3 regions of the Bacillus sp. FDAARGOS_235 genome follow, and region 3 is predicted to be linked to each of the others. Evidence: predicted binding sites of a transcription regulator. Region 3 holds the regulator's gene; each other region holds the start of a gene.
What was found. Region 3 encodes LexA, which represses DNA repair genes until DNA is damaged. Its sites were predicted from a motif close to CGAACATATGTTCG; they were not measured.
Positions count from the first base shown of each region.

Region 1: the regulator LexA is predicted to act here: its motif matches at 8,780-8,793, upstream of addB (helicase-exonuclease AddAB subunit AddB).
Region 2: the regulator LexA is predicted to act here: its motif matches at 7,212-7,225, upstream of A6J74_RS29310 (Y-family DNA polymerase).

Region 1 is NZ_CP020437.2:1,835,897-1,846,933, reverse strand. It holds gene A6J74_RS11265 (DMT family transporter) at 1-7, shown strand, start outside; gene aceB (malate synthase A) at 233-1,822, shown strand; gene aceA (isocitrate lyase) at 1,844-3,121, shown strand; gene A6J74_RS11250 (hypothetical protein) at 3,159-3,488, opposite strand; gene A6J74_RS11245 (phosphotransferase) at 3,872-4,663, opposite strand; gene A6J74_RS11240 (DUF6584 family protein) at 4,683-5,177, opposite strand; gene cspA (RNA chaperone/antiterminator CspA) at 5,456-5,659, shown strand; gene A6J74_RS11230 (hypothetical protein) at 5,797-5,982, opposite strand; gene A6J74_RS11225 (competence protein ComK) at 6,273-6,854, shown strand; gene A6J74_RS11215 (TVP38/TMEM64 family protein) at 7,363-7,956, shown strand; gene lepB (signal peptidase I) at 8,139-8,702, shown strand; gene addB (helicase-exonuclease AddAB subunit AddB) at 8,819-11,037, shown strand, end outside.
Region 2 is NZ_CP020437.2:5,210,302-5,221,338, forward strand. It holds gene A6J74_RS29265 (antibiotic biosynthesis monooxygenase) at 1-535, opposite strand, end outside; gene A6J74_RS29270 (hydrolase) at 532-1,176, opposite strand; gene ycaC (isochorismate family cysteine hydrolase YcaC) at 1,318-1,962, opposite strand; gene A6J74_RS29280 (alpha/beta fold hydrolase) at 2,463-3,299, shown strand; gene A6J74_RS29290 (bifunctional metallophosphatase/5'-nucleotidase) at 3,888-5,477, shown strand; gene A6J74_RS29295 (M15 family metallopeptidase) at 5,701-5,928, shown strand; gene A6J74_RS29300 (DUF1259 domain-containing protein) at 6,135-6,554, opposite strand; gene A6J74_RS29310 (Y-family DNA polymerase) at 7,267-8,532, shown strand; gene A6J74_RS29315 (YolD-like family protein) at 8,529-8,870, shown strand; partial or broken gene A6J74_RS29320 (leucine-rich repeat domain-containing protein) at 9,033-10,796, shown strand; partial or broken gene A6J74_RS30810 (LPXTG cell wall anchor domain-containing protein) at 10,974-11,037, shown strand, end outside.
Region 3 is NZ_CP020437.2:4,693,062-4,704,098, reverse strand. It holds gene A6J74_RS26640 (phosphate/phosphite/phosphonate ABC transporter substrate-binding protein) at 1-786, opposite strand, end outside; gene A6J74_RS26635 (bifunctional metallophosphatase/5'-nucleotidase) at 972-2,555, shown strand; gene A6J74_RS26630 (DUF896 domain-containing protein) at 2,586-2,825, opposite strand; gene A6J74_RS26625 (YneB family resolvase-like protein) at 2,871-3,527, opposite strand; gene lexA (transcriptional repressor LexA) at 3,669-4,289, shown strand; gene A6J74_RS26615 (DUF4097 family beta strand repeat-containing protein) at 4,404-5,207, opposite strand; gene A6J74_RS26610 (DUF1700 domain-containing protein) at 5,208-5,750, opposite strand; gene A6J74_RS26605 (PadR family transcriptional regulator) at 5,743-6,066, opposite strand; gene A6J74_RS26600 (ABC transporter ATP-binding protein) at 6,294-8,093, opposite strand; gene A6J74_RS26595 (nucleotidyltransferase domain-containing protein) at 8,090-9,292, opposite strand; gene A6J74_RS26590 (lasso peptide biosynthesis B2 protein) at 9,294-9,767, opposite strand; gene A6J74_RS26585 (lasso peptide biosynthesis PqqD family chaperone) at 9,804-10,112, opposite strand; gene A6J74_RS26580 (aldolase) at 10,075-11,037, opposite strand, start outside.

The DNA of each region.
Region 1 (11,037 bases), 2.4 Mb from region 3:
AATGTAAAGTTGTATTTGATATAATTTCATTTTTAATTTTGGAAGATGTTACGAAAAGGCCGTTGTTGTATAACAGTGGCCTTTTTTGTATGGAATAGAGCACGAAAGAACGGCGTTTTCAAAAAAAATGAAATGAATTTTCAAAAAAAACTTCCTTTTCTGAATGTTTGTTATATAATATAAAACATAAAATCAAATCTGTTATAAAACAGTTTAAGAAGGGGATGCTAATATGTCGACGCGAACTTCACGGGTTACATTGCCCGGAGAAATGTTACCAGCGTACAACGAAATATTGACACCTGAGGTGCTTAGTTTTTTAAAGGAACTACATGAAAATTTCAATGAGCGCCGCACAGAACTATTACAAAAACGTGTAGAGAAACAAAAAAGAATTGATGCAGGGGAGTTTCCGAAGTTTTTAGAAGAAACAAAGCACATACGTGAAGCGGATTGGACAATCGCCAATCTTCCGAAAGATTTAGAGGATCGCCGCGTAGAGATTACTGGACCGGTAGATAGAAAGATGGTCATTAACGCTTTAAATTCAGGAGCTCATCTTTTTATGGCGGATTTTGAAGATTCGAATTCACCAACTTGGGAAAATGCGATTGAAGGCCAAATTAACTTACGAGATGCAGTAAAGGGAACGATCTCACACAAAAATGATAAAGGAAAAGAATATAGATTAAATGATAAAACAGCTGTACTCATTGTGCGTCCAAGAGGATGGCATTTAGAGGAAAAGCATATGCAAGTTGATGGGAAAAATATGTCCGGCAGCTTAGTGGATTTTGGTCTGTATTTTTTCCATAATGCGAAGGCGCTTTTAGAAAAAGGAAGTGGCCCGTACTTTTACTTACCGAAAATGGAAAGTTATTTAGAAGCGAGATTATGGAACGATGTATTCGTATTTGCTCAAAAATACATCGGTATTCCAAACGGAACAATTAAAGCGACTGTGCTATTGGAGACGATTCACGCTTCGTTTGAAATGGATGAAATTTTGTATGAGCTAAAAGATCATTCTGCTGGCTTAAACTGCGGAAGATGGGATTACATTTTCAGCTTCTTAAAGGGTTTCCGTAATCATAATGAATTTTTACTGCCAGATAGAGCGCAAGTCACGATGACGGCGCCGTTTATGCGCGCGTATTCTTTAAAAGTAATTCAAACATGTCATCGCCGTAATGCACCAGCAATCGGAGGAATGGCAGCACAAATTCCGATTAAAAATAATCCAGAAGCGAATGAAGCGGCTTTCGAAAAGGTGCGTGCTGATAAGGAGCGTGAAGCTTTAGACGGTCATGATGGGACTTGGGTTGCCCACCCGGGACTTGTACCGGTTGCAATGGAAGTATTTAATCACATTATGAAAACGCCGAATCAAATTTTTAGGAAACGTGAAGAAATACGTGTTACAGAAAAAGATTTATTAGAAGTACCAGTGGGAACGATTACAGAAGAAGGTCTTCGCACGAATATTAGTGTAGGTATTCAATATATTGCATCTTGGTTAAGTGGACGGGGAGCAGCGCCAATTTATAACTTAATGGAAGATGCAGCAACTGCGGAAATCTCCAGAGCACAAATATGGCAATGGATTCGTCATGAAGGCGGAAAGCTAAATGATGGCCGCAATATTACGCTCGAATTAATGGAAGAATGGAAAGAAGAAGAATTAGTAAAGATAGAAAGAGAGATTGGTAAAGAAGCCTTTAAGAAAGGGAGATTCCAAGAGGCGACAACATTGTTTACAAACCTCATTCGGAATGATGAGTTCGTACCGTTTTTAACATTACCGGGTTATGAAATTTTATAAAGTGAAAAGGGGATGGAATAAATGAAAAACGAAAGAATCGATAAATTACAAGAGAACTGGGAATTAGATACGAGATGGAAAGGAATAACACGTCCGTATTCAGCTGAAGATGTAATTCGTTTGCGCGGTTCGATTGATATTGAACATACACTAGCACGCCGCGGGGCTGAGAAGCTTTGGACATCGCTTCATACGGAAGATTATATTAACGCACTTGGTGCATTAACAGGAAACCAAGCGATGCAACAAGTGAAAGCGGGATTAAAAGCAATTTACTTAAGTGGTTGGCAAGTAGCGGCTGATGCAAACCTTTCTGGACATATGTATCCAGACCAAAGCTTATATCCAGCGAACAGCGTACCAGCTGTAGTAAAACGAATTAATCAAACACTTCAACGTGCGGATCAAATTCAGCATATGGAAGGAAGCGATGATACAGATTATTTCGTACCGATTGTAGCAGATGCAGAGGCTGGATTTGGCGGACAATTAAACGTATTCGAGCTTATGAAAGGTATGATTGAAGCGGGTGCATCAGGTGTACACTTTGAAGATCAATTATCTTCAGAGAAAAAATGCGGACATTTAGGTGGAAAAGTATTACTGCCGACACAAACAGCGGTACGTAATTTAATTTCCGCACGCCTTGCTGCGGACGTAATGGGAGTGCCGACAATTATCGTTGCAAGAACAGATGCAGATGCAGCCGATTTAATTACGAGTGATATCGATCCGGTTGATAAAGCGTTTATTACAGGAGAAAGAACACCAGAAGGATTTTATCGTACGAAAGCAGGACTGGATCAAGCAATTGCACGTGGTTTAGCGTATGCACCGTATGCAGACCTCGTTTGGTGTGAAACGTCTGAACCAAATTTAGAAGATGCAAAACGATTTGCAGACGCAATCCATAAAAAATATCCAGGGAAATTACTCGCTTATAACTGTTCACCGTCATTTAACTGGAAACAAAAATTAGATGAAAAAACGATTGCGAGCTTCCAAAAAGAAATCGCATCTTACGGTTACAAGTTCCAGTTCGTAACACTTGCTGGATTCCACTCATTAAACTACGGCATGTTTGAATTAGCACGTGGCTATAAAGACCGTGGTATGGCAGCATATTCTGAATTACAACAAGCGGAATTCGCAGCAGAGAAACACGGTTACTCTGCAACTCGCCATCAACGCGAAGTAGGAACAGGTTATTTTGATGAAGTAGCACAAGTCATTACAGGCGGTACTTCATCAACGACAGCGTTAAAAGGTTCTACAGAAGAAGCTCAGTTTACGAAATAAAAGGAAGGTGATCACAATTAAGTGATCACCTTTTTTATTACTCTTTATATAAACTGATAACATCTTCTCCCGTTAAATATATTACGGTTACTTTTTTATTATCCTTCTCATAAACTTTCATTCCACCCTCTGCAAAAGTTTTATCCCATCCCTTTAATTTTATATGTATTTGATACCATATAGATAAACCTGATTCAAAACAATCGCCTTTATATACATACTCACCTATCTCCTCAGTAGTATGAATTAATTTAGCTTCATAAGGTATAGGGAATCCTTTAATTTCAGAATCAATAGTCTTATTAAAAACTAGAAGGTATGTTAACGTAATAATAGTAGCCAATAACAAAAATAAAATCTTTTTCATGTATGTAAATCCCCCATGGCAAACAGCCTTGTAATTTTATCCCGCTATTTGCGGAAGTAAGACTCCCGCCTCAAAAGTTGGCTGGAGCAAAGAAGTTACGTGGGAGATGCACAAAACCCCACTGATTAAAGTTTCCCTTTAACTAGTTGTATTATAATATAATATAATATTTTTATAATGTGATTTTAATTATTATAAAATTTTTGTGAAACGAAAAAATGGGCTGAATTCTCTTACATAACTATAGAAAGCTAAAATTTCGTTAGGGGGTATCTCGAGATTTTAGCTTGATAGTTCCGGTAGGAAAAGAAACGATATGAACAATTATTCGGATATATGTAACATAACTTAAAATATATTTACTAACAAAAATAGAAATAATATTAGATCCATTCTTTCCCATGCTTACGAATAAACGTCATATCTTTTTCATAATGATCTAGATGTCCTTCATCAATCATTCTTTGGAAATTTCCGTCTCCTTCTTGTGCTTGTCTTTTCACATATGTACATAACCCTTCTAAACGTAGTAACACCATTTCGAAGTAATTTTCGTCCATATCTTTATCGTAGGACTGAGCAAACAACTTTACTCTTTCTTTAATACGACCTGCGTGTTGCGATGAGTCGTAATGAATTGCCTCACCTGATTCTGTATAATACACTCGACTTAAAGGTACACAAGTATAAAGCGTATAAGCGATATCCCACATTCTTGGACCAGGAGCAGCGACGTCAAAATCAATAATACCGACTGGCTTTTCATTATTGAAAATAATGTTATATATAGCAAAATCATTGTGGCATAAAACCTCAATGTTATGTGGGGTATGATCCATCGGTTTCCAATCAGCTAATAACGGAAAGTCACTTACAGCATCATGGTACAGACGGAGCATTTTTGCGATTTCTTTCAGCACATCATTAGACCACATGAATTCTTTTAAAGGATAATTGCCTGCGTCGCCTTCTATAAATGATAAAATCTCTCTATCTTTTTCATCTATGCCCAAAAACTTTGGGGCATAATGAAACCCTTTGTTTTCTAGATGACGTAATAGCTTATGAATATTTGTACTGTCTGGCTTTAATTCCCGCCGAACAGTATTTTCAGAACGATATACGTTTGAGACGTTTCCCCCTGTTAGCTTTTCTTCTTGTTCGTAGTTTGACATGTGAAAATTCCCCCTATAATTAAAAAATCCAATTCCAAATAGTGAATATACCGACAATAGCAGAGAAAAGAAGGAAAGCAAGGAATACTAGACACCCAAGAGAGAGTAACTTATCTTCCCATGTTTCTTTATATTCATATACTAATTCCTCTGCTACTTTTTTTTGTACTGGAGATAAAGGCTGCTCTTTATACAATTTCTTTATCTTGCTAGAATCGCCTTTGAATTTTAAAGCACGCGCAATATGATAAGGATCATTTCCCATTGATTTTTCAAATAATAAACATGATTCATGCATAATATCTGTTTTATGCTCCTCTAGATACCAATAACGTCCAGCCATTTCTGGATATTGTAATTTATAATAAATGTCTCCGATTTGTTTTCGAAGATGTAATTCATTTGGGTATGTAAAGATGAGACCGTGTAATCTTTCTCTTGCCTTTCCGAGATTATTATTTTCAATATCCTCTTCAATTCTCTTTAATGTTTTTTTAGGAATTTTGGTTGTCATGAATTCCTCCTTATATAGAATAGAGATAATTTTATTTTATAAGAAATACTAAAAATTAGAAATTCTATTTTCAAAAAAGATTGTACATTTTATTTTAAGTATGCTATGATGATGTCAGTTGAATAGTTAAATTAAGCAATCCATATATTATCAAGTGCCGAAAACGAACGAGAAAAAGTATGTGAGAACTAGTTTATGTTTCGTGTTTGATAATGTGTGGATTCTTTTTTTATACAGGAAGACTAAAATAATTTGTATTTTCTTAGGAGGAAATAATCATGGCAGTAACAGGACAAGTAAAATGGTTTAACAACGAAAAAGGCTTCGGTTTCATCGAAGTTCCAGGCGAAAACGATGTATTCGTACATTTCTCTGCAATCGAAACTGAAGGTTTCAAATCTTTAGAAGAAGGTCAAAAAGTTAGCTTCGAAATCGAAGAAGGCAACCGTGGACCTCAAGCTAAAAACGTAATCAAACTATAATTTTATAGTTGATGATGGAAAAAAGGATGGCTCATGCCATCCTTTTTTTGTTGTTGAGATATATGTAAATGAAGTTGTACTCGACGTTTATAGAGGTAATGAAGAAGAGTAAAAGGCTTTCCAAAAAGGAAGGCCTTTTACTCTTCTTTCTCTGCTTTTTTCTTCTCGCGTTTTTTACATTCAGGACATTTCGATTTACGAAATGGTTTAGCGAAGAATAGCAGAATGAAAAATAAACCGAATATAATACTAGCTGAGTTTTTCACGATAATGACGCTACTATTTTTCATTTGAATCGATGGGTGGATCTCTTTTTCTTCCATAATGGCCCTCCATATATTGGATTTATATTTTAATTATAGCAAAGTTAATTGTTGTAATGATGTAAAAAGAGGAAGGGATAATAAATATTTATAGGTAGTATAAATGCTGTTTTTATGGTTATAAAACTATTTAATTTATATATCGTGATTTTATTGTTTGACAAATGTTTGATAAATGATAAAAAATTGTAAAAAAGCGGAACCTGTTACCTATTTCCTTTTCATAGGTGCTAAAATTATATATGCAGCTGCTAATATAAATAGAAAATGAAAAAAGGAGATAATAGGATATGGAAAGTAAAGTAGAACGCTATGTCGAAAATTATGTTGTAACTAAAAATACAATGGCCTTACTTCCTGTTATTCTAAGTGAAAAGAAAATTGTTACGCGAGTTGTTGAAATGGAAGATTCTTTTTTCGTATTTCAAAAGCCTCTAGATATTATAGAGAGAAGTTGTCGTAAGCATGGATCTAGTTTTTTGGGCAGAAAAGAAGGAACGAAAGAGTTAACGCACATTACACATAAAGCACCGATTGCAATCAGTCCGACAGATCAACTTTATTTTTTCCCTACTTATTCTTATTCTAGAAAAGAGTGCGCGTGGCTGTCGCATTTTTATATCGAAAGTAATCGAGAATTAAAAGATGGAAATCTTATGATTCGATTTATAAATGGCCTTGCTGTGAAATTAGAAATATCAAAAAGTAGTTTTGAAAATCAACAAAATCGTACAGCGAAACTGCGTACAGAATATGAAGATCGAAAGAAGAAACAAGGAAATCCTTGTTTTAAAGAAATTGATAAAAGAGATGAATCAACATTAAGACCAGCTTATGAGAAAGTGTATTTTGTTAGGGAAGAAGATGTGTGAGAGGAAAAGGATGAGGAGACTCATCCTTTTTTTATTTCATTATATATACAGTTTACGCTGTAAGATTCATAAATAAACCGAGTGAGATGTACAAATATATTGTTCTTTAATGGAACAATATAATGGTAATTTCCTTATATATATTTAATGTAGTGTGAATATATATCATTTTATATTTGTGGCATACATGATACTTCTTTCTATATAGGTAGAAATACCCTTACGTGCAGTAAGGGTATTTTTTTGAAAAAGACGAATTATTCCTTTCTGTAGTTTCTGCTTTTTCATCAAACGTAACCGTTAAGTTACAATTTGTGTATAGTGTCTAAATTATCTTCATATCCTGTCGAATATTGAAAGATTATCATAGCTAAATAATGAAGGAATTCTAATGAAGGACATGGAAACTTAATAATTACATCTCCATATGTCGTATCTACCATTTCCTCTTTCAGAAAAGCAATGATACAGTAGAGGTAGTAATTAGAGTAAAGGGGTAAAGTGTAGAATGGATTTTCAGTCAATCAAAGAGTATTTTTCACCAGAAAATATGGATCATATTGTTGAAAGTTATAAGGCGTTCGGACCGCTTCTTGGCATCGGTTTGCCGATGATAGAGGCGCTTATTCCAGCATTACCACTTATTGTGTTTGTACTAGCGAATGCTGTTGCATTTGGATTTTGGCTGGGTTTCCTTTATTCATGGCTTGGATCAGTAATCGGTGCTATGCTTGTTTTTTTCATTATCCGCCATTTTGGACGAAGCCGTTTCTTTTCTTTTGTAAATAAGCATGAGAAAGTGCGCAAGGCAATGGGGTGGATTGAAAGGAAAGGATTCGCGCCAGTGTTTGTTATATTTTGTTTTCCGTTTACACCGTCTGCGCTTATAAACGTTGTAGCTGGTTTATCTCGCATTAGCGTAAAACAGTTCGGACTTGCGCTCGCATTCGGGAAGCTTGTGATGATTTTTATTTTAACGTACATCGGTCATGATTTAATGTCGTTTATTCATAAGCCGGTGAAATCAGTTATTGTAGCGATTGTTATTTTTATTTTATGGTATGTCGGTAAAAGAATTGAAGTAAAGTTAGAACTACATTAAGAATAGTCTTCTTTGTCCCACTATTTGAGGGCAGTGAAACTCCCTCCAAAAAATTCGGCTGAAGCAGATAAGTTAGGTGGGGATCAAACTGCCCGATCGGTGCGGGATGAACAAAACCCCCACCGATTAAGTTTCACTTTATAAATGCAAGCTTCATTATTAAAGGGTAAGGGGAGAAGCGGATGAAGAAAACTTTGAAAAAAGAAGGCCTAGAGTGGATACGAACAATTTTAATTGGTGTACTATTAGCTGTATTTTTTCGAACGTTTTTCTTTTCAACGTACGTTGTAGAGGGGAAGTCAATGATGCCGACATTGCAAGATGGCAATATGCTCGTTGTAAATAAGGTGAGTTATCAAGTGGGGGACTTGAACAGGTTCGATGTCGTCGTTTTTCATGCGAATAAAAAAGAAGACTATGTAAAGCGAATTATCGGTTTACCTGGAGACCATATTGAATATAAGCATGATAAGTTGTATATAAACGGTCAATTTATTGATGAGCCTTATTTAGAGAAGTACAAGAAAGAGGTAAATGGAAGGCAACTAACAGGTGATTTTACATTAGAAGAGTTAACGAAAGAAAAGGTGGTGCCAGCTGGTCATATTTTTGTAATAGGCGATAACCGCCTTGGGAGCTGGGATAGTAGACACTTTGGCTTTGTGAAAGCTGATACAGTTGTCGGTAAAGTCGATTTACGATATTGGCCAATTCAAGAGGTGCAAACGAATTTTTCAAAAGGTTGATATAATGAAGTAGAAGTATAGAAAAGACAAACAACTCCGTTTGTCTTTTTTCGTGTACTATAATACAATTATAGTAGCAAACTAACGTTCGTTGTGTAAGTGAAAGGTGGGGTTACATGTCACTTCGATTGGTGATTGGTAGAGCGGGAAGTGGAAAGAGTACACTTTGTTTACGAGAAGTGCAAGAAGCGTTAAAACAGCGCCCGAGAGGCAAAACAATATTATATCTTGTGCCAGAACAGATGACATTCCAGACGCAGCAGGCGTTAATTGAAAGTGAGGATGTAAGAGGTTCTATTCGGGCACAAGTTTTTAGTTTTTCACGATTAGCTTGGAAGGTGTTGCAAGAAGTTGGCGGAGCGAGTCGTCTTCATATTGATGAAGCGGGTGTGCATATGTTACTTCGTAAAATTGTAGAATCTCGTAAAGATGGATTATCGGTGTTCCAAAAAGCAGCAGAGCAAAACGGTTTCTTTGAACATCTTGGCAGTATGATTGCGGAGTTTAAACGTTACAATGTGACGCCATCTAACGTATATGAAATGTGGCAACAATTAGATGCGCATAGTAGCAGTGCTGAGCAAAAGTTATTAGCGAATAAAGTATATGATTTACAGCTATTATATGATGATTTTGAACGTGCTTTAATCGGGAAATATTTAGATTCAGAAGACTATTTACAATTGCTAGTGGAAAAGCTTCCGCAGTCTGAGTATGTAAATGGTGCTGAAATTTATATAGATGGGTTTCATTCATTTTCTCCGCAAGAACTTGAAATTGTAAGACAGCTCATGATTTGTGGAGCGAGAGTCACAATTACGTTAACGATAGATGAAAAAACATTAGCGCAGCCAGTGAATGAACTGGATTTATTTTATGAAACGACGTTAACATATGAAAAAATAAAACAAGTAGCGCGTGAAGAGAAAATAGAAATTGAAAAAACAATTCCACTTATGGAACAACCGCGTTTTCATTCTCCGGCATTAGCTCATTTAGAAACGCATTATGAAGCGCGTCCGAATGAAAAGTATTATGATGAAGCAAGTGTAACAATTAGTACAGCGGCGAATTTACGAGCTGAAGTAGAAGGGGTTGCTCGTGAAATTCGTAGACTTGTCGCGGATGAAACGTATCGTTATCGAGATATTGCAGTACTTCTTCGTAACGGGGAAAGTTATTACGATGTGATGCAAACGTTATTTACAGATTATAATATTCCACACTTCATCGATGAAAAACGCCCGATGTCACATCATCCATTAGTAGAGTGTATTCGTTCTGCCTTAGAAATTATTAGCGGAAATTGGCGTTATGACGCGGTGTTTCGCTGCGTGAAAACAGAGCTTTTATATCCATTAGACGTAAGGAAAGAAATGATGCGTGAAGAGATGGATGAGTTCGAAAACTACTGTTTAGCGTACGGTGTACAAGGGAAGAGATGGACTTCTGAGGATCCGTGGATGTATCGCCGTTACCGTTCACTTGACGATACAAACGGAATGATAACAGATATTGAACGTGAAATGGAAGAGAAAATAAACAGGCTGCGTGATGTTGTAAGAACGCCAGTTATTCGCATGCAAAAAAGGTTAAAGCGTGCGGGAACAGTGATGCAAATGTGCGAAGCGGTTTACTTATTTTTAGAAGAACTTGACGTTCCAAAGAAGTTAGAAGAATTACGTATACGTGCAGAAGAGAGCGGAGATTTCTTATTTGCAACAGACCATGAACAAGTATGGGAAGAAGTAATGAGCCTTCTTGATACGTTTGTAGAAATGCTTGGTGAGGAGAAAATGTCACTATCTATGTTCACGGACGTTATGTCGACAGGACTTGAGGCACTTCAATTCGCTAACATTCCGCCATCATTAGATCAAGTATTAGTTGCCAATATTGATCACTCCAGGTTATCAGATGTGAAAGCTACGTTTATTATCGGCGTAAATGAAGGAGTTATTCCAGCAGCACCGATGGATGAAGGGATGCTTTCTGATGAGGAAAGAGAAGTTCTTGGTGCGGCAGGAATTGAACTCGCGCCAACGACGAGACAAACTTTATTAGAAGAGCAGTTCGTTATGTATCAGATGGTAACGAGAGCGTCTGAGAAATTATATATTTCATGCCCACTTGCAGATGAAGAAGGAAAGACATTACTTGCATCTAGCTTTATTAAGAAAATAAAAAGAATGTTCCCTAATGTGAAAGACTCGTTTATTACGAATGACGTAAACGACTTATCGCGTTCGGAACAAATTTCATACGTAGCAACGCCAGAAGTGACGTTATCTTATGTCATGCAGCAACTACAAACGTGGAAGCGATACGGATTTGA
Region 2 (11,037 bases), 520 kb from region 3:
CCCATGATAGCAAGGACACTATACATACAGAAACAAAAAAAGCGGACATAATAGGGTTCATATGTTTTATGATAGGTCCTATCAATTTAGGAACTAACATGCTAAGAGGCCATACACCCAGAAGGGTAACGATAGACATTTTCCATTTTTGCGGTGGGACTGGCGTTTTCGGAGTAACAAACCAATAAGCCAAACTGCTTTCAGTTTTATAACTTGGATTAGTAACTTGAAATTGTTCTGCCGTTTTTAACAAATCTCGGCGAACATCTGATTCTTGCCAAGCACGTAGATGCTCATACGTATCAAAGCGAAAAATAACAGTATACTCTCTGAATTCGTTATTTGGGACTATTAGATTTACACCTAAATGCCCTGGAAATTTAGTAGCGGCAGCTTCGATTTCATGTCTCCATGTTTCAAACTGTTTTTCTTTACCCTGTTGAATTTCCCATGTAACAATCGTTGTTACTGGATCGGCAGCATCCATCGCGTTCCCTGTATAAGTCTCTTCGACAGCTACTCCTTCTTGTTTCATATTTTCCTGCTTGGAAGCGCACCATGCACCATAGTATATGCGTATTCTACACCTTGACCATAAGCACCAGTGTGTTCCTTTACAATCTCCATTACAGCATCATAAGTATCTTTGTGTGCCCAGTCGCGTTGGTATTCAAGTAAAACTTGAATTGCTGTCACTGGAATTGCACCAGCTTGTTCTACACGACGCATAGCAGCGTTATGTGCTGTCAAACTAGTACCACCTGAAGCATCATCAACTGCATACACCTCATAGCCAGCTTTAATTGCTTCAAGCACAGGGAATGCAAGGCAAACTTCAGTCCAAAGTGCTGCAAATATTAATTTCTTTCTACCTGTTGCTTTAACTGCTTCAACAAATTTTGGATCTTCCCAAGAGTTCATTGAACTGCGTTCTATAATTTCATGGTTTGGGAATATGTCAAGAATTTGTGGCCAAAAATAACCAGAAAAGCTACGTGTCTCAACTGTAGTAAGAATAGTAGGTACGTTAAAAGTTTTTGCTGATTTAGCAAGTAACATAACGTTATTAATCAATGTTTGTCTATCAATACTTGCAACTCCAAAAGTCATTTGAGGCTGAAAATCAATTAAAATTAAGGCACTGTTCTCTGGATTTAACAATTCTAAATTACTCATAATAAAACGCTCCTTTTTTTAATTGTAAAAAAAAATTTTGCTATACCTTTTAATTTAAAAGAGAGTGCTGATTTAATCAGCACTAAATGTATACTATCCATTTTTTTGAAAGTGATTTAAAGTCATTACTTTGAAATACATTTATGCATTTTGTTTACTAAGATCTCGCTGCGCGCCCATATAGCTTCCAATTATATTTTGATAGCCTGGAAGATTACTAGCAAGCAAATTGCCAAAACCTTCGACATCGTTGCGCCAATCACGTTGTAATTCGCAAGCTACGCTAAACCAGTTCATAAGTTGCACGCCACTATGTGCCATGCGAGTATTTGCAGCATCTGCAACTTGTTTACTGAAAGTTCCCGAAGCATCAGTAACAGCAAATACTTCATATCCAGCTTTTATAGCGGAAAGTGCTGGGAAAGTAACACAAACGTCCGTAACTACGCCCGCGATGATAAGTTGCTTCTTTCCAGTTTCTTCGATTGCTTTTACAAAATCATCATTATCCCATGCGTTAATTTGTCCAGGGCGAGCTATTTTTTGTGCGTGAGGAAAGAGATCAACCAATTCTTGCATTAAAGGTCCGTTAGGTCCGTTTTCAAAGCTTGTTGTTAAAATAACCGGTAAATCAAAAAACTTAGCAGTATGAGCAAGAGCTAAAACATTGTTCTTAAATTCATCAACACCATAGTCACGTACTAGTCCGGACATAAGACCAGTTTGATGATCTACTAAAAGCACGACAGCATCATCTTTGTTAATACGAGAATAGAGATCAGTCATTATGTATTCCTCCTAAAAATTAAGTAATCGAAGAAAAGTTAAATAGTCGAATACTATCATAAGTTTCTTCGTTTGTTACGATTCGTTTATAACTAAGCTGACCAATAATATTAGTTATAGCAGCATTCACAGAACATGAAGTGCTATACAAATTTATAGTATTTGAAAACTGATTCGTTAATCAATTCTAAATTATCTATAATTCGTATAGGTCGTAACTATAGTTGTTTTCACTATAAAATAGATTGATTTTACCTATACATTCTATAGATAGAACGATATTGATAGTCACCTATTTTTGTTATTAGAATTGAATAGGAGGAATTTTCAGCAAATACTTCGTGATGAAAAAGGTAGGAGATGGGGAATTGTCCATAAACAGAAAATGAATTCATCGGAACAGTAGAGTTCACAACATAAACATGCATAAATAGGCTATGAGATTCATCCGGATTATTGAAGAAAAGGATATATATTAGAATATTTTTGGAGGTAGAAGAATGGCGAAAATTACTGTAGGAACCGAAAATCAAGCACCAATTGAGATATATTATGAGGATCATGGCACAGGAAAACCAGTTGTACTAATTCATGGTTGGCCGTTAAGCGGTCGATCTTGGGAATACCAAGTTCCCGCTCTTGTTGAGGCTGGATACAGAGTTATAACATATGATCGTCGAGGTTTTGGAAAATCATCTCAGCCGTGGGAAGGGTATGAATATGATACCTTTACTTCTGATTTACATCAACTATTAGAACAGTTAGAGCTTCAAAATGTCACACTTGTTGGTTTTTCTATGGGTGGAGGCGAGGTAGCCCGGTATATTGGGAAATATGGAACTAATAGAGTAGAGAAGGCTGTATTTGCAGGAGCTGTACCACCATTCCTTTACAAGTCAGCAGACCATCCTGAGGGTGTATTAGATGATGTAGCAATTCAAAGTTTTGAAAATGGAGTAAAAAGTGATCGCCTAGCATTCCTTGATGAGTTTACGAAAGGATTTTTTGCTGCTGGAGATCGAACTGACTTAGTTAGTGAACCATTTCGAATTTACAATAGGGATATCGCTGCGGGTGCATCGCCTAAAGGAACACTAGATTGTATCGCTGCTTTCAGCAAAACAGACTTCAGAGGCGATTTAGCTAAGGTTAATATACCTACCCTTATTATTCATGGTGATTCAGATGCAACTGTACCATTTGAATATAGTGGGAAATTAACACACGAAGCAATTCCTAATTCTAAAGTAACGTTAATAAAGGGTGGTCCACATGGGCTAAATGCAACGCATGCCAAAGAATTTAATGAAGCACTCCTATCATTTTTAAAGGACTGATTACAACTATATAATTGTTAATTGATAAATTATAAACAAGTTAAAATAAAGTTTTATAAAAGATGCTCTTGGATAAATCCAGGAGCATCTTTTTAAATGCGGGAGTAGTGCACCACTGTAATCATCCATTACGAAATTTCTACTTATTTTTAAATTTTGATATTGAGACGTTAGCATGAAAAATACTCATTAATTTCGAATTGAATAATCTTCTTAACAGCTAAAATGTATTGATTAGAGTTTTTTAGGTCTCTTAAATGCATTGATATATTACTATCAAGATAATATTTTGAATAATCCTCAAAACAAAGAAACGTACATTTTATTGTTTTGGGTAGTGAAGCCTCTTAAGTTGAGTGGGGGCCCCTATATCTTAATCAAAAAGTGTAGGCTTAAGCCTACAAATATTCATCTCCCACTTAAAATTGTCGTTTTACACCTTCACATTTTTGAGGAAGGAGTATTTTATCAGAAAACAATAAAATCTTATTATTTTTTATAATTAGTAGAATTTTATAGAAATAATCCTCTTAATATATTAAAATAACATCGTATTATGTCAGATTTTAATTAGGGGAGAGAAATTTTATGTTGAAAAAAATCATTCCAGTTGCTTTAGCATTAAGTACAGTTACTTTTACTAGTGTATTTGCTGCGCCTTCAGCCCAAGCAAGTACAGAACAAAACCGCTACATAGATGTGCAAATGCTCGGTATTAACGATTTTCATGGGCAACTAGACACTGTAAAAAAAATTAACAATAAAGATGCAGGGGGAATCGAGTACTTAGGGGCTTATTTACGTGATCGTGAAAAACAAAATCCGAATACATTAAAGGTACATGCTGGCGATGTTGTTGGAGCAAGTACTCCTGTTTCAGCATTATTACAAGACGAACCTACGATTGAATTTCTAAATGATTTGAAATTCGATGTTGGAACTATAGGAAATCATGAATTTGATGAAGGTGTTGAGGAAATGAACCGCCTTATTTATGGTGGATACCATGAGAAAACAGGCAATTTTAAAGGAGCAAAATTCCCATATGTTGCCGCAAATTTTTATAATAAATCCACTGGTCGTTTATTTTTACCACCATTCACTATAAAAAAGGTGCAAGGAGTTCCTGTTGGATTTATCGGAGTCGTAACAACGGATGTTCCTAACCTTGTTATGCCTACTATGCTAAAGAATGTTGAAATTACAGATGAAGTTGAAGCTATTAACAAATCCGTAAAGCAATTAAAAAAACTTGGCGTTAAATCTATCGTTGTTCTTGCGCATAACGGAGGTACAACAGATGGAAACGGCGTAACAAATGGTGATATCGTTCGATTAGCAAATGAGACTGATCCAGAAGTCGATGTTATTTTTGGTGGGCATAGCCACACCTATGTAAATGGAACTGTCAATAATAAACTTGTCGTACAAGCAAATTCTTATGGTATGGCTTTTGCTGATGTTGATGTAAAGATTGATCGTAAGACACAAGATATTGTTGAGAAAAAAGCAGAAATTGTTACAACTTACCATGAAGGCATGGAGCCTGATAAAAAAATAAAGAAGAAGATGGAGAAATATCAAGCAAAAATCGCACCTCTTGTTAATGAAGTTGTAGGTAAGTCTATTGCTCCACTAGATCGCAAACTAAATACGGCTGGTGAATCTACTCTTGGAAATTTAGTTGCTGATGCCCAGCGTACAACAATGCAATCCCAAATTGCACTTATGAATCCTGGTGGTATTCGTAATGACTTAGATGCTGGTGATATTACATGGGGAGAGATATATGGTATTCAACCATTCGGAAATCAATTAATAAAGGTAAATTTAACAGGTCAAGACATTCGTGATATTTTAAATCAACAATGGCAAAAAGATATAACAAGAATGCTTCAAATTTCAGGGATCCAATACACTTGGGATGCGAATAAGCCTAATGGAGAAAAAGTAAAAAGTATTCGCTTAACAAATGGAGAAGAAATCATTCCTTCTAAAACTTACAGCGTCGTTGCGAACGCATTTCTAGCTTCAGGTGGAGATGGATTTGTATCCTTTAAAAACGGTAAAGATGCTGAAACAGGACCAACCGATTTTGAAGCACTAGTAGATTATATAAAAAAATCAAAAGAACCAATTCAGTCTATTATTGATGGAAGAATTCAAAAAATAAATTAGTTTTTTATTAATCTCAAAAACAACTAGATTACCTGTGCGCTATACTTTTTAGTGTACAGGTAATCTATTTTTTTGATTTGAATAGTCTAACTGTGGCCAATGGGTATACCGTCTAGATGCAGAGTGCCGAAAAAAATTGAAATAAACAAAAGTTGATATCCTGGACGTACAGGGAGTCTTTTTTGAAAAAACGGGACATAGCGAACATTAAACAGGCTTAACGATGGATGTTAAAAGTATAAATAATGAACTAGAGTTATCATTTGCTAAGACGAAGGAAGGGAAATGGCTGAAAGAAAATGTGCATCGTGCAGGATTTATTATTCGCTATCCAAAGGAAAAAGAGAATGTAATTGGTTATGCGTATGAACCTTGGCACATTCGCTATGTAGGGGATGATGCTGAAAAAATATACAAGGAAAAACTAACTTTAGGGGAATATATGAGATAAGAAGGCTAAAGTGAATTGGAAATCTGTATTTTTTGTTTGGAGAATAGTATTTTATAAAATAGTAGGGTGCTTTATTTTAATAGATTGAACAATTGCCTATCTAAAAATTTGATAGGCAGTTGTTTTCTTTTGAGTAAAAAGTGAAATGATTTTATTATGTTCGCACATATGAAAAGTGTAATGTGTAAATATATCCTAAACACCAATTATTGCCCCTCATTATTAGCGATAGGATAGCTACTTAAGGACAAAAAAGAATTGGCTAACTTTTGTGCAAAATGTAATGGAGGCTCTACAGATTGGATATGAATATACATAATTAAGGGATTCATGTAAAGCCAGTGATTATGTAAAGCACTTACAATAATTCCTTGTTGTACAATTGATTTCATAAATGCAGGAGTCTCTTCTTGTAGAATAGCGATTTCGCCTAAATTTAATGCATTACCATTTTGATCCAACGATTCAAAACTTACTCCGACGGGTACTACATAGGTACTCGGTTTTCCTTGAACAAGCACCCTAAAATCGCGGTGAAAAGACACCGAACAACCACCTTGACTTATTTTACTTTTCCCTTTAAGTATTGTAGCAAATTGTTCACAAATGAAATTAAAATTTTGCATAAATTCAATCCCTTTCTCGTACAAAATTATGTAATTAGAGATTTGATTGATGAAATACAGATAAACAATCTTTCTTCAACATTAAAAAAACAGGCTGTAATTTTAATTTATTCAATGTTTATTTTAAAAGAAATGCACGCTATATTATTTAAATATTTAGAATTTATTCGAAAATGATTAGTATATTCGAGTTATTAAATTTATGATTCATGATAGTCCGTTCGAGATATTGTTATAAAAAATCTATAAAGTATGTAATTATACGCTTTTAGTCTATGTAGGTAAGATAAATATGTGTCTAAATTTGAATGATAAAACTAGAAAAACAACGGTGAGAAAATAACCAATAATATTTTATTTTCTATAAAAAGTACTGCTAAATAGTATTTTTTTCGAAATAAGTCTTTCTTATATAAGTATATTGCTACTATGAACATATCTATTTAAAAACAAGACTTTTTTGAATACAAAAGAATGGGTTCTAAAATACCTTGCTTATACAAGAAGAATTCAGTTGTTTCTCCTTGTATCTATTTATATTTTTAAGTATAGAAAAAACCTTTTATGAATATAGAAGGGAATTCCTTATGTTTTTCTTAAACAAATTATTAAATTACGGTTATTTTAACCAAAATTTTCATAGAAATATCTTTTAAAAGAACATTAGTTCGTATATAATAAGAACAAATGTTCCTTATTAGGGGTGATAACCTTGTATGATTATTCTCTTTTACCGAATCGTATTATTCTTTGTGTAGACCTTCGTAGCTTCTATGCAAGTGTGTCATGTATTAAAAAAGGACTGGATCCACGTTATACAAAATTGGCTGTCGTAGGAGATGTAAATCGGAGTGGATCAATCGTATTAGCAGTAACACCGCCATTAAAAGCGTTAGGGATTAAGAAAATGGCAAGGTTGTACGAAATACCGAAGCGGCCAGATATTATTATTGCAAATCCGATTATGCATACGTATATGAAATGTTCAACTTTCATAACTAGTTTAGCTTTGCAATATGTTGCGCCGGAAGATTTTCATCAATATAGTATCGATGAGTTTTTCATGGATATGACTGCAAGTATTCATTTGTTTGCGAGTAATCCGCTCGAATTCGCATTAAAGCTCAAGCGAGAAATATATGAACGTACACGGATTGAAAGTACGATTGGTATAGGGCCTAATTTATTATTGAGTAAAGTAGCGATGGATATTGAAGCGAAAAAGAGTAAAGATGGAGTAGCACACTGGACGTATGACGATATACCCGAGAAGTTATGGAGTATTAGACCAATCAGTAAATTTTGGGGTATATCGTACAAAACTGAAATGAAATTGAATCGAAAAGGTATACATACAATTGGAGAATTAGCTCAGTATCCTTTGAAATATTTAAAGCAATCTTTCGGTGTAATAGGGGAAGAATTACATTTACATAGTAACGGGATTGATTTTAGCAGAATAGCAGAGAAATACGTTCCAGCGACAACATCTATAGCGAAAAGCCAAATATTATTACGGGATTATTCGATAGGAGAGTTCGTAGTTATTTTATTAGAGCATATAGAAGAAGTTTGTTATAGGTTGAGAAGAGAAGAGAAATATGCACAAACAATTCATTTTTCAATTGGGTATAGCAAGGAATACGGTGGGGGAATAAAAAAGGCGCATACGTTAAATCGGGCAACAAATGTAACGATGGATATTTACAATATTTGTACATATTTTTTATATGAGCGCTATACAGGAGAACCGATTAGATCGTTAAGTGTCTCATTAACAAACCTTATTAATGAAGGTGAAGAGCAAATTTCGCTTTTCGATAACATTGTACAAAGGGAAAAAGAAATCCGATTAACGAAAGTTATGGATGAAATTCGAACACGGTTTGGTAAGAACAGTATTTTACGTGGGATTTCCTACACAAGCGTCGCAACATCAAGATATAGAAACACATTATTAGGAGGACATAAATCGTGAAGAATGCTAATATGCCAAAAGGAAGAGGGATGGTAAAGTGGCAACCGTTCGCTAGTATGCCAGAGCAATTCGCAGTTATTAAAGAAATGATACATGTGAAAACGAAAGTCACGCGTCCGATCTTAACAGAGGATGCAAAAGAAGTGCTTGAAAATAAGTTGTTATGTTCCTATTTAGGTGAGGAAGAGATTTTACTTACATATTATAAAGGTGGCTACTTATATAAAAATTACATAACAGTAGTTGATATTAATCCATTAAATGAGACGATTATTTGTACAGATGCTTTTGTGCATAAACGTACTTTTAAATTCGGTGATTTAATTGAAATGGAATAGAATAGCTTTTTTAGCATGGAGGGTCACACTTTAAACACTCTAACGGTTTGTTTAAAGTGTGGACTTCAAGAAATAAAAAGAAAAAATCCCATTGACAATGATAATGAAAATCATTATCATTTATTTGAGAGATAATTTATTTGTATAAAGGGAGATATTGCTTTGAAAAAAAATAATATGAGAGCGTTAGTAGTAGCTACAACATTAGCTATTCCTTTTGCTGTTTATTCTAGCCCAGTGCAAGCAGCGGAAAAAATAGCAGAAAATAAAGCAGGAGTTATGGTAACAGATCGTGTATATAATGTTGAAATCAAAATATATAAAGATCAAAAAGATGAGCCATCCATGGTGTCTCAATACATAAAAGATCCCAAAGTTAAGATTGAAAATGGGAAAAAAGTTGTTACTGCAACAGTACAAGATAGCGATTATTTCCAATATCTTAGAATAGAAGATAGAAATCAACCAGGTGTATTTCACGATGTGAAAGTATTGTCAGAAGATAAGAGGAAAAATGGGACGAAAGTAGTTCAGTTTGAAATAGGAGAATTTTCGAAGAGATATAATATGCAAATGCATATTCTCATTCCTGCTATTGGATATGATCATAAATATCAAGTTCAATTTGAAATTTCAGATCCGACAGCAAATAACAAAGAAACTGAGAAACCAGATGATAATTCTAATGCAGGTGATAAGGAAACGGATCATCAAATTGATAGTCAAAATATGATAACGGACAAAAAATTAAGGGAACTTGTTAATAAAAAAGTATTTAATAGAAAAGATTTAAATACACCAATTACGAAAGAAGAGTTATTACAAGTAAAAAACTTATTTTTAAATACGAATGAGATCCTCGACTATAGTGGATTGAAATATATGCCTAATTTAAAGTCTTTAACAGTTGCTAATGCAAAGATAACAGATCCGTCGTTCTTTGCGAACTTAAAACAATTGAACCATTTAGCTTTGCGCGGTAATGAAATTGTAGATGTAACACCGCTTATTAAAATGGATAATTTAGAATCTCTTGATTTAAGCAATAATAAAATTACGAACGTTGCACCACTAACTGAAATGAAGAATGTGAAAAGTTTATATGTAGCAGGCAATCAAATTGAAGATGTAACAGCATTAGCAAAAATGGGACAATTAGATTACTTGAATTTAGCAAATAATAAAATTACGAACGTTGCTCCATTAAGCTCGTTAAAAAATGTAACATACTTAACTTTAGCGGGTAATCAAGTTGAAGATATTACACCGTTATATGCATTACCTTTAAAAGATTTAGTATTAACGCGTAATAAGGTTAAAGATGTATCGGGCATTGACCAATTGAATCAATTAGATGAATTATGGATTGGGAAAAATCAAATTGAAGACGTGACACCACTTACTAAAATGACTCATCTTAAAGTATTAGATGTACCTAATAATGAGTTAAAGGATATTACTCCATTATCAAATTTAGTAAACTTGCAAAAACTTGATTTAGAGGCAAATTATATTTCTGATTTATCACCAATTAGTCAGTTGAAAAAACTAACGTTTTTAAGCCTTGTAGCGAATGAAATTCGTGACGTTAGACCTGTTATCGAATTAAGTAAGCAAGCATACATTAATATTCAAAATCAAAAAGTCTTTTTAGAGGACGTAGAAGTACATAAAGAAGTGAAAGTACCTATTTATGAAAAAGACGGTGAAATCTCTACAAAAATCCGTTTAAAAAGTGATGGCGGCACTTACAATAATGGTGTAATTACATGGAATACGTTAGGTGAGAAAGTATATGAGTTTGGAGTAAAAGATCCATTTGCTGATACAGGCATCTTTTACACTGGTACAGTAATACAAAATGTTGTGGATAAAGTATCGGGAGAAGTAACAGATCCAAAAGGAGAAGTAACAGATCCAAAAGGAGAAGTAACAGATCCAAAAGGAGAAGTAACAGATCCAAAAGGAGAAGGAACAGATCCAAAAGGAGAAGGAACAGATCCAAAAGGAGAAGTGACAGATCCAAAAGGAGAAGGAACAGATCCAAAAGGAGAAGGAACAGATCCAAAAGGAGAAGTAACAGATCCAAAAGGAGAAGTGACAGATCCAAAAGGAGAAGTAACAGATCCAAAAGGAGAAGTAACAGATCCAAAAGGAGAAGTAACAG
Region 3 (11,037 bases):
GCTCCACTCCGCATCTAAATCAGAACGTACAGAAATCGTATCGTTTGGAATTTTCTCCGTAAATTTTACTATTTTCGTTTGATCGAATATATTCGGATAATCTTTTTTTACAATATTACGAGCATCTTGGAATACAACAGCTGCATCAACATCACCATTTAAAAGAGCAATAAGTGACTGATCATGACCTTTTAATGTAACAGGTTTCACATCCTTTAGCGGATCGACTCCCTCTTTTAACAATACAGCTGCAGGCCATACATACCCTGCTGATGATGTTACATCTTGATAACCAATTTTTTTACCCTTTAATTCTTTTACACTGTTAATATTAGAATCTTTCTTAACAACAAACTCTGATTTATAAAAATCTACTAAGTCCTTTGTGGGAGCTCCAGTTTCATCATCTACCCCAAAACGTTGCGCCTGTAATATTACGTTTGCAGCCTTTTTCTCATGCGCTAACACATACGCTGTTGGAGGTAAAAATCCTACATCTACTTGTTTTGATGCCATAGCTTCTACAATTGTATTGTAATTCGTTGAAATACTAACTTTTACCGGAATGTTTAATTTATCACTTAATAGATTTTCCAATGGTTTTGCTTTTGCCTCTAACGTATCTGCATTTTGAGAAGGAACAAATTGAACATTTAACGTCTTCGGTACATAACCTTTTTTCGTATCCTCATTTTTACTTGCACTTGATTCCTTCGTTCCACAGCCACTTAATAACCCCGCTGCTAGTACAACTGTTGTGCTCATTGCAAAAACTTTTTTCAACATGTGAATGCCTCCATTTTTCGTTGTTATAAAATAACCTTCCGTAAACATGAAGAAATATATCACATATTTTTACAAACAATTACTTATTTACAGAATCTTTACACATTCTATACATTCTGATTAAAATTCTTTTCATATATTTGATATGATTAATTGAAAGATAACAATAGAAAAGGTGAATGGTATTGAATCAAAATCAAATTGTAACTTTAAATATTTTATTAACAAGCGATGTACATGGTACTGTGTATCCAATTCACTACCAAGATAACTCCAAAGCAGAAATTGGTTTAGCTAAAATTTCTACTCTTATAAAAAAAGAACGTTCCAAAAATACAAACGTTCTTTTAGTTGATAACGGTGATTTCATACAAGGAACACCTTTAACTTATCATTACGCTACATACGAAAAAGATAAGAAAAATCCAATGTCCTTATTGGCCAACTATTTAAATTATGATGCTGCAATTATCGGCAATCATGAATTTAATTATGGAATGGATATATTAAATCATGCTGTAGAAACTGCAAACTTCCCGTACTTATCAGCAAACATTTTAGATAAAAACATAAAAGAACCTTATTTCGGGAAACCCTATATAATAAAACATATTGAATCAAATATAAAAATTGCTATTTTAGGGGCAACAACACATTACATCCCGAATTGGGAACAGGCCCATCATATTAAAGATTTACTATTTGAAGATGCATTAGAAACAATAAAAAAGTGGGTTCCTTACATCCGTAAACATGAGCAGCCCGATTTACTAGTCGTAGCCTATCACGGGGGATTTGAACGCGATTTTCAAACAGGAGTACCGACTGAAGTTTTAACAGGTGAAAACCAAGGATACGCAATGTATGATGAAATTGATGGTATAGATATTTTACTAACAGGCCACCAACACCGAGAAATTGCTCAAACTTTAGATAATGGTGTAACAATTTTACAGACCGGATGCAATGGACACTCCGTTGGAAAGGTAAAAGTAATATTCGAAAAAACAGAACAAAAATGGGTAAAGAAAAATAGTTACGCACAATTATTGCCTGTGCAAGGAATCGAGGCCGACAAAGATGTTCTTTCCTTGGTCGCCGATTATGAAGAGAAAACACAAAAATGGCTTGATCAGCCTATTGGCATCATTCATGGAGACATGCGAATTTCAGATGCTATGCAAACTCGTTTGCAAGACCATCCTTTTATTGAATTCATAAATAAAATCCAGATGGATATAGCTAACGTTTCTATTTCTTGTACAAGTTTGTTTCATAATACATCTCCAGGATTCCCGAAACATGTCACAATGCGGGATATCGTTTCCAATTATATTTACCCAAACACATTAAAAGTTATTCGAGTGACTGGAGCCGATATAAAAGATGCTCTCGAACTTTCTGCTTCTTATTTCACATTAAATAAAGTTGGAGATATAATTGTTAATCCTGCATTCATAGAACCAAAACCTGCGCATTATAATTACGATATGTGGGAAGGGATTTCGTATGTATTAAACATTTCAAAACCAATTGGTGAAAGAGTAGAGTCTTTACAGTATAAAGGCGCTACACTCGATATAAATGAAGAATATGACGTTGTTATGAATAATTATCGAGCAAACGGCGGAGGGAACTTCTTCATGTTTCAAAATAAACCAGTAATAAAAGATATTCCAACAGATATGTCTGAACTTATTGCTAACTATATATTGAAGCATAAAAGAATAGAAGCAACGAGAAATAACAACTGGAAAGTTATTAAATAACAAATAAAAAAGATGGGCTTCGCCCATCTTTTAATTTAATTTTGCATTATCTTGCTTTTTTAAAGCTTTTAATTTCGCTGGTGTAACATCTGTACCTTCTTCGTTAACGACTTTAATTCCTTTAAGTTCGTTTAACATATTTTGACGAAATCCTTTTAAATATTGTTCTCGTAGCGATTGACGCTCACGTTGTTCTTCTTCAGTTAAACCTTCAGCTTTTGCTTTTTTCGCTAAGAAGTTAATGCGTTCAACGAGTTCGTGATTAAGCATCTCGAATCCCCCTTCTAATCAAAACTGATTATTATCATACAATAGTTACTCTTCTTTATCAAGCAATTGCTTTGTATACTCTACGTATCTACGATGTACAGTCGCTTTTGAAACATTATGACCAAATCCACGAAGCGTTGCCGCAATTTCTTCGAAAGTGAGTTCACTCTTGCGCAAACGTACAATTTCCTCAATTGGCACTTCTTTTTTCTCTCGCCCTACGCTTAAATGACGATTTTTCAAATTATTTTCTGGCCGATAGCCTTTTTCTACCGCGCGTTGCATACCACGTTTAATTTTCAAGTTATGAATCTTTCTTTGATATTCTTCAACAATACTAATTATATCTAATACCATCGAATCAGAATCCGACAATTGTAATTCACCATTATGCGTATGTGTATATACTTTTATTCCCTCTTTATGTAAACAATGCATTAACGCAATCTTCGCATTCCCTCTACCAAGACGTGTTTCATCTTGTATTAGAAGTGCATCAACTTGTTCATCTCGAATTGTATCTAATACTTCTAATATGCCATCACGTTCAATTGTATAGCCACTAGCCTGTTCCTCAATCACTTTTGTCACATTCATTTCATAGCGCTCAGCTAAATGCAATAATTCATCCTTTTGACGCAATAACGATGTTTCTTGTGCTTCTTTTGTTGTACTCACACGTGCATAAACAATTGCATTCATTTTGAACCCTTCTTTCTCGCTATATTTTCTCTCTAGTGTATCATAAATCTCCCTTTTGTTCGAACTTATGTTTGTAGAATGTTTTTTCGCATGTTATACTTATTAATAAGAAAAACGAAAGAAAACGAGGTGTTAGAAAACATGGAAAAGTTAACGAAACGCCAGCAAGACATTCTCGACTTTATTAAGCTAAAAGTACAAGAAAAAGGATATCCACCTTCCGTACGTGAAATCGGTCAAGCAGTCGGTCTCGCTTCTAGTTCTACAGTGCACGGACATTTATCACGACTAGAAGAAAAGGGCTATATCCGACGCGATCCAACAAAACCACGAGCAATCGAAATTTTAGGCGATGACCGAATGGATACAGAAACACAATCTGTTATTCAAGTTCCAATCGTCGGAAAAGTTACTGCCGGTTTACCGATTACAGCAGTCGAAAGTGTAGAAGAGCACTTCCCACTTCCAGCTAGTATCGTTTCTGGATCAGATCAAGTATTTATGTTACGTATTTCTGGAGATAGCATGATTGAAGCTGGTATCTTTGATGGAGATTTAGTTGTTGTCCGCCAACAACAATCTGCATACAACGGTGAAATTGTCGTTGCCTTAACAGAGGATAACGAAGCAACTGTTAAACGTTTCTATAAAGAAAAAGACCACTTCCGTCTACAGCCGGAAAACTCTTCATTAGAACCTATCATTTTAAAACAAGTGTCAGTTATTGGAAAAGTAATTGGCGTATATCGTGATTTACATTAAAAATAATAAAAGAAGATAATTCCCTTATTTATATAGGGAATTATCTTCTTTTATATATTGGTAGATTTTAATTCATTCCAAAAAACTCGAATGAATCTATCTTCTCATCTATTATTAACGTGTTTCTATAGTAACATCTCCAGCAGCCGTTTTGCCGCTAATCTTTTTACTCCCATTACCAATTGTTACGTTTTTATTTTCCTCATTAAAAATTGTCACATCTCCACCAGGAGTTTGCCCAGTTATTACTGCATCTTTTGGTTTTTCCGATAAAGTAATAGTTACATCTCCAGCAGTTGAGCTTGCCTCTACATCATACTTAGGATCATGATCCATAATATATACATCCCCACTAGTCGTTTTTGCTGTTACTTTCCCCATAACCTTTTTAAAGTTCACCTCACCAGCTTTTGTAGATCCCTCTACGTTCTTAGCTGTTACATACTTCAAATCCACTTCTCCTGCCAGCGTTCCAACATTTACGCGGTCACTTTTCACATCACTTATTTCTATTTGTCCAGCTGCTGAATTTACTTTGATCTCTTGGTAAGAACGTTCTGGTACAAATATAGTCAATGTAGACGTTTGAAATCCGAAATTGTAAAAGGAAAAATCAAACGAAACATCTTTTTTTCTTTCCCCAATAACTTTTAATGTGTCACCATCTTCAGTAATACGAATTTCTTGTTTACTTACATCTCCTGTTTGCTTTACATAAAAAGAGGCATCCGGAGATTTTTGGACGACAATATCCCCAGCCCCTAACTTAACTTCTATATTTTTTAACGTTTCGTTTTTAATTACGTCTTCTTTATCGCCTTTTTCTGCAGTTTGTACTGCTTTTTCATATGTTTGTGAAATCCCTATTACTCCAATAATGATACAAGCGATAGCTACTAACAATATTTTTTTCATCATCTACTCCCCTTTTATCATTTTGAAGTTCCATATCACATAACGTACGCACAATCTTTTAAACCACTTCGTACTATAATACGCTATCATACATAACAACAAACCTACTCCAACAAATGTTATACTAACGAAAAGATCCAACCATATAAAAGTGCCCATAAATACTTTTACGATAACGAAAAATGGTGTCACTACACTAGCAATCCCACCGACCCAAAAAGAAAATATAAAACCGATAATTGCAACTAAAGGGCCTAACACGATAATAAAATTAAATAAACTAAGTCCAATCGCCGCCATGACAGCTCTTGTAACATTTGAAGTCGATGGATCTTTTTTCATTTCATCGAAACGATACATCGCAAGTAATTCTTTTGCAATTACTTTAGGAGAACCAAGTCCTTTTATTATTTCTAATTCAGTTTTCCCTTCTTCTATCCCAAACTGAAAGTGCTCTTCATAATCAAATAAAATATCTTTCCTCTCTTCTTCCGGTAACTTTCTAAGCTGATTCGATAATTCTCTAAGGAATTGTTCTTTATTCATCCCAATTCACCCCTTCAATAATTTCTTGTACCCCTTTCGCAAAATCACTCCACTCTGTTACTAACAAATGAAGTTGCGTCTCTCCTTGCTCTGTTAGCTGATAATATTTACGAGGCGGTCCTTCCGTGGACTCTTTTAAATACGTTTGAAAATATCCCTCTTTCGTTAAACGACGTAATAATGGATATACTGAACCTTCCGATATTAAAAATTTATTTGAAATTTGCTGTACAAGTTCATAACCGTAACTATCTTTACGTTTCACAAGTGCCAAAACACATAGCTCTAACACACCTTTTTTAAACTGAACGTTCAAATGTAATCCTCCTTTCTTAGTTTAGTACTGTTCAATACACGGTACTAGATATATCCATAATATACCACTTGGTACTATTTATTGCAAGGTACTTGTTTATATGTATTCACTGACTTTAAAAACGCGCAAATAAAATCCCGAATAAGATTCTGTTGTAGTTCACCATTATTCGAGATTTTATTCGATTCGAACTGCATTCATACAAAGCTTCATTCAATTTTTCTCCTCTAAGAACCAACTTCCATTTGTGACCCTAGTAAATTTCGAAATACACCTTTTCTTTCTTTAGCTAGTTGATTAAATTCACCTTTTTGAACAATTTCACCTTTTCCTAAAACAATAACTTGATCTGCATTGCGTATAGTAGATAAGCGATGTGCAATAACAACAATAGTCATTGTTCCTTTCAATCTTTCTATTGCTGATTGGATTTTCACTTCATTTTCAGTATCTAACGCACTCGTAGCCTCATCTAATACTAAAATCGACGGTTTTCTTAAAATAGCTCGAGCCAATACAAGTCGCTGACGTTCACCACCTGAAAGCCTCACCCCACGATCTCCAATCAGTGTATCAAGTCCATTTGGAAGCATTCGTACAAATTCAGTTGCTGCCGCAAATTCTAATGCAGCCCAAATTTGTTCTTCATTTACATTCGAGTCAATCATCATTAAATTCTCTCTTATACTAGCATTAAATAAGAACGGATCTTGTGGTACATAGCTAATAGCCTGTCTTAATGATAATAAATTATCAGTTGTAAGAGGGGTACCATCTATTAACACTTGACCTTTTTCTGGTTGGATTAACCCCATTAACACATCAATTAATGTACTTTTCCCAGCACCAGAATGTCCTACAATTGCCGTCATACTATTTATTGGAATTTGTACATTAATGTTTTGAAGTGCATATAAAGCTTCTTGCTTATTATAACGAAAAGAAACATCCTTACACTCAATACCTTGTTTTATACAAATCGGCTTTATATGTTTTTGCATGTATATATCCTGCATTTCAACCGCTTCATTACACTCCTGTTGCAATTCCCATAATGACTTAAAGGCAGGAATGCTTGCAGCCAGTTGTTCTAAATTTGACTGAATCGTCATGAACCTTGGCCATAATCTTGAAAAAATGAGAATGATTAATAGTAACTGGGCCGTTTGCGCTTGAAACATATTTACTGACAAAAATATAAAAAATGCAATTAATATAGCCATTGAAATTTTATAAAACAATTGAGAGTTTGACCTTATTCTCATATACTCCATTTGTTCGCTACTCATCTTTTTTGTTATAGATTGAAACCACTCCAAACGTGATCCTTCCAAAGTATTGCTCTTTATATCTTTAATTCCATTGAAATGATCTGTTATACCAGAAAGATAGTCTTTTGCCAATTCTGAGGTCTTACCGCCTAGTATCCGTGCTTTTTTTATAAAAACACGAGAAGCTACCAAGAACAATAAGCCAAAGCCCAAAACAAATACAGTGACTTGGGGAGATAATAAAAACGCAAGCCCTACCTGTATGAATGTAAATAGAATAGTAGCTAGCAATTGTAAAATTAAATTAATCCCATAACTAACACGAGCTAATTCTGTAGTTAATATATTAATTAGATTTGTTTTCCTTTTTTCTAAAAAAAATCTCCACTTTGCTTTTAAAATCATACTATATGTTTCTACTCTTAACTTTCGTACAAAAACTTGTTGCGTTCTCGCATCTCTTAACGTTATATTTCTTTGCAGTATATTTTGACTTAACACTATTAATACATATATACCTAAAATAGAAATTAAACTTGTTGTTTTAGGGAAATTCTGCAAAATTCTATAGACAGGTGCAATAAAAGAAGTCTCCTCACCTGTATTAATTATTCCAGTCATACTTATCATAGGAAGTAATAAAATAATACCTATCCCTTCAAGTAAACTGATTAACACCATACCAAATAAATTCACATACAGTATTTTTCCTGCTGAAGAATATAATTTCTTCATAAAATATATAATATAATTCATCGATGTTCCCCCAATAACAAAGCAAACTTCTTCGTTTTTCTCCAAATACATAGAAACGGACGTAAAGGAAAATATAAAAAATGAAGAAATTTAGGTAACGGCAATGTTTTCGCATCAATTGGATAAGGATATAGTTGGCTCATAATAAATAAAGTTTTTTGCTGATTAGACATTAACGAAAATAAATGTCGACTATGATAAGCAAGTACTTCTTCAGGAACCGGATCGGTATGCAAGTTTATCATTTGCTTGAAATAAAACAAGGCTTCTTGCGCTAACTGTTTTGAATGTTTTTTAGCTACTAATTCCATCATTCTTTCATCCATCCGTACACCTAGCAATTGAGATGACAAAATTAATGCTTGTCCTCCTAAATGTAGCATTTGATATGTTTTCATTAGTTTATGAATCTCACTCCAATTAAGATCTTGATTGACAATTTTTTTTATATCTACTAACCAGCGTAATCTGGACCAACCATGTCTAGCACCATGAGATACAAGAAATAAAAATAAATCTTCCTTCCCTAGCATATATACGGAATTACTCGTAAGGGTGCTTTTTCTCTTTCGCTTCCAAAGCTCTTCAAACCCAGGTTCCTTACTAGGTCCGGGATTTAACCGCCAATGAATCTCAAGCTTAATCTGTTTTGTCGGATGAAAAAATGTTATATGATGATGCCTCCATTTCCAATCATTTAATATCGTTTGAATATAATCGTCTTTTACATACCCCTGCTCTAAAAGTAGCATTTCTACTTTTTCTAAATTTTGAATTGGAATAAGAACGTCCAAATCACAGGATGTTCGTAAAGAAATATCTCCATATAAATCCTGAGATAGTACAGGCCCTTTTAGAAAAATCATACGAATCTCATTTTCATTACATATTTTATTTATTCGTTCCATTTCAGCACTTAAATAAAGCATTTGAAATGTATTTTTTTTATATTTTCTATTCAAGGATTGTACAATATGTGAAGGAATTATTTCTTCATCTACCTGTTTAAGTTTTTGATATATCACCGGATAAACGCGATGATGCACAACCTGTTCAAGAAATAATTCCCAATCAATATCCGAAAACCATTCATTGCTGTAAGTTTGCATTGTTTCATCATCTTTTAACTTCAAAATTGCAAAAAGAAGTTTCAATTCCTTAGACATGAACTCTACATTAAGACCAAAATCTTTCTCCATTTTACTCTCCTTTAATAGTGTTCTCACTTAGCCTCTTTGCAAATGATCCAACGACAGTGAATTTCTCCATTCCTTCCGATCCAGTAACATAAAAAGAACCGCTACGTAACCATGCATGTGCAATTAGTGCCCCACTATTATCCTTAGCAGTTCCTAAATAAAGAGTACTCTCAATGTCACGTTTTTCAAGCATTTTCATCCCAGCTATCGCTTTAACGAGACATTGACTTTCCCAAAAAGTATAACGACTCATAATAGAAATTGCTTCGGACACCTCCTTTAGTGTATCCTCGTGTTGCTGAATTTGAGCAACTGATGTTTCGTTCATGTAATCCCCTAAAGAAGGTGCAACTTTGGAAAAGGTAATACTTTTTAGTACACGCGCCCATCCTAAAAAAATAAAAGCCTCTAAAAATAAAAGCTTTGTTTCCATGTTCAGCAATAAAAATACCCTTAACCTTTTCACAATATTCATTAATCCCTTCCTAACAGTTCTTTTGAAATTACAAATCTATCTATTAGGCTGATCTTTTATTTGAATTAACCCTTCTTGAAATAAACACTCTAAAAAGGAAAGAACTTGCTCTTCACAATCTTTTCGTTCAATATCATAGTTGGATACTAGCATAGTAACAAGCTGATTAATTATTATTGGCTTTTCAATAAGCTCCCATATTTCTCCGCCTATTTCACCTAAGTTATAGTACTTTCCTTTCTGGACATTTAACATAACTTTTTCTCCATCCATATCGCTTACTATATTACCTTTACTTTGGACAACGTTATGTTTTAATGATATTTTTCTCGAGTGGACAACCATCAACCATACTCCCTTTCTGTATAGTATTTAAAATAACTTCCACAAGCTCATGAGCTGTAAATCTTGAAGTCGGGCGACTTACTTGAAACATTTCCATTCCACTTGCAATATGAGTTGAAGTTTCAAAATGCCATTCCATTAATCCTAATTTAGAAATCAAAGAACTCCTAAAAGTATGACGGTATAATTTATACAAGCGTGCGAGCCCTTCTATACGGGTCGTCTCAATATCTTCTCCCTGTGTTTTTACTAATTCAATAACACCAGCAAGAGGTAATGGATCTGGAAAGAATTGAGAATTCACAGGAACAGCATACTTCGTTTCTCTTTCAAACAAAGGGCTCAATTGCGCTACTTCCATCCCCAACTCATTTATGCTCTCTTGCCATAATTTTTGTTGTGCGTAAGAAGGATGAACTATTGCAGTATTTTTATTCAAAAGAGACACAGCAACTACATCATCACTTAAAAGCTGATATCCTTTATTCAAAAAAGCCGAGGCTAACGTTGATTTTCCAGCTCCTGAATCACCAATTAATGCGTATGCTTTTCCATCTATGGCAATTACACTCCCATGCAATGGGAGTGTTTTACGTTGCATTAAAAGCGCCCCCATACAAGTTCCTAGAATATATAAGCGAATTTTATCTTCTTCTGCGTCTGCCATAGGTGAAAAGGTGATTTTCTCGCCGGCCTGTATAGAAAATATTGCAGTTTGAGGAACATGAAACATAACTACATTATCCTCCACTACAATTGTTTTTTGCTTTTCCGCGCTATATTTACACCACTGTTCTGACAAATCCGTTATTTCAACTTGAACATCTGCCACCTCTTTTTTTTCATTCAGCTGAGACAATTCGGGTAATGGAATTTCACTTACTATTTTTAACCCGAAAGCTTGATATAACACATTCCCCATAGA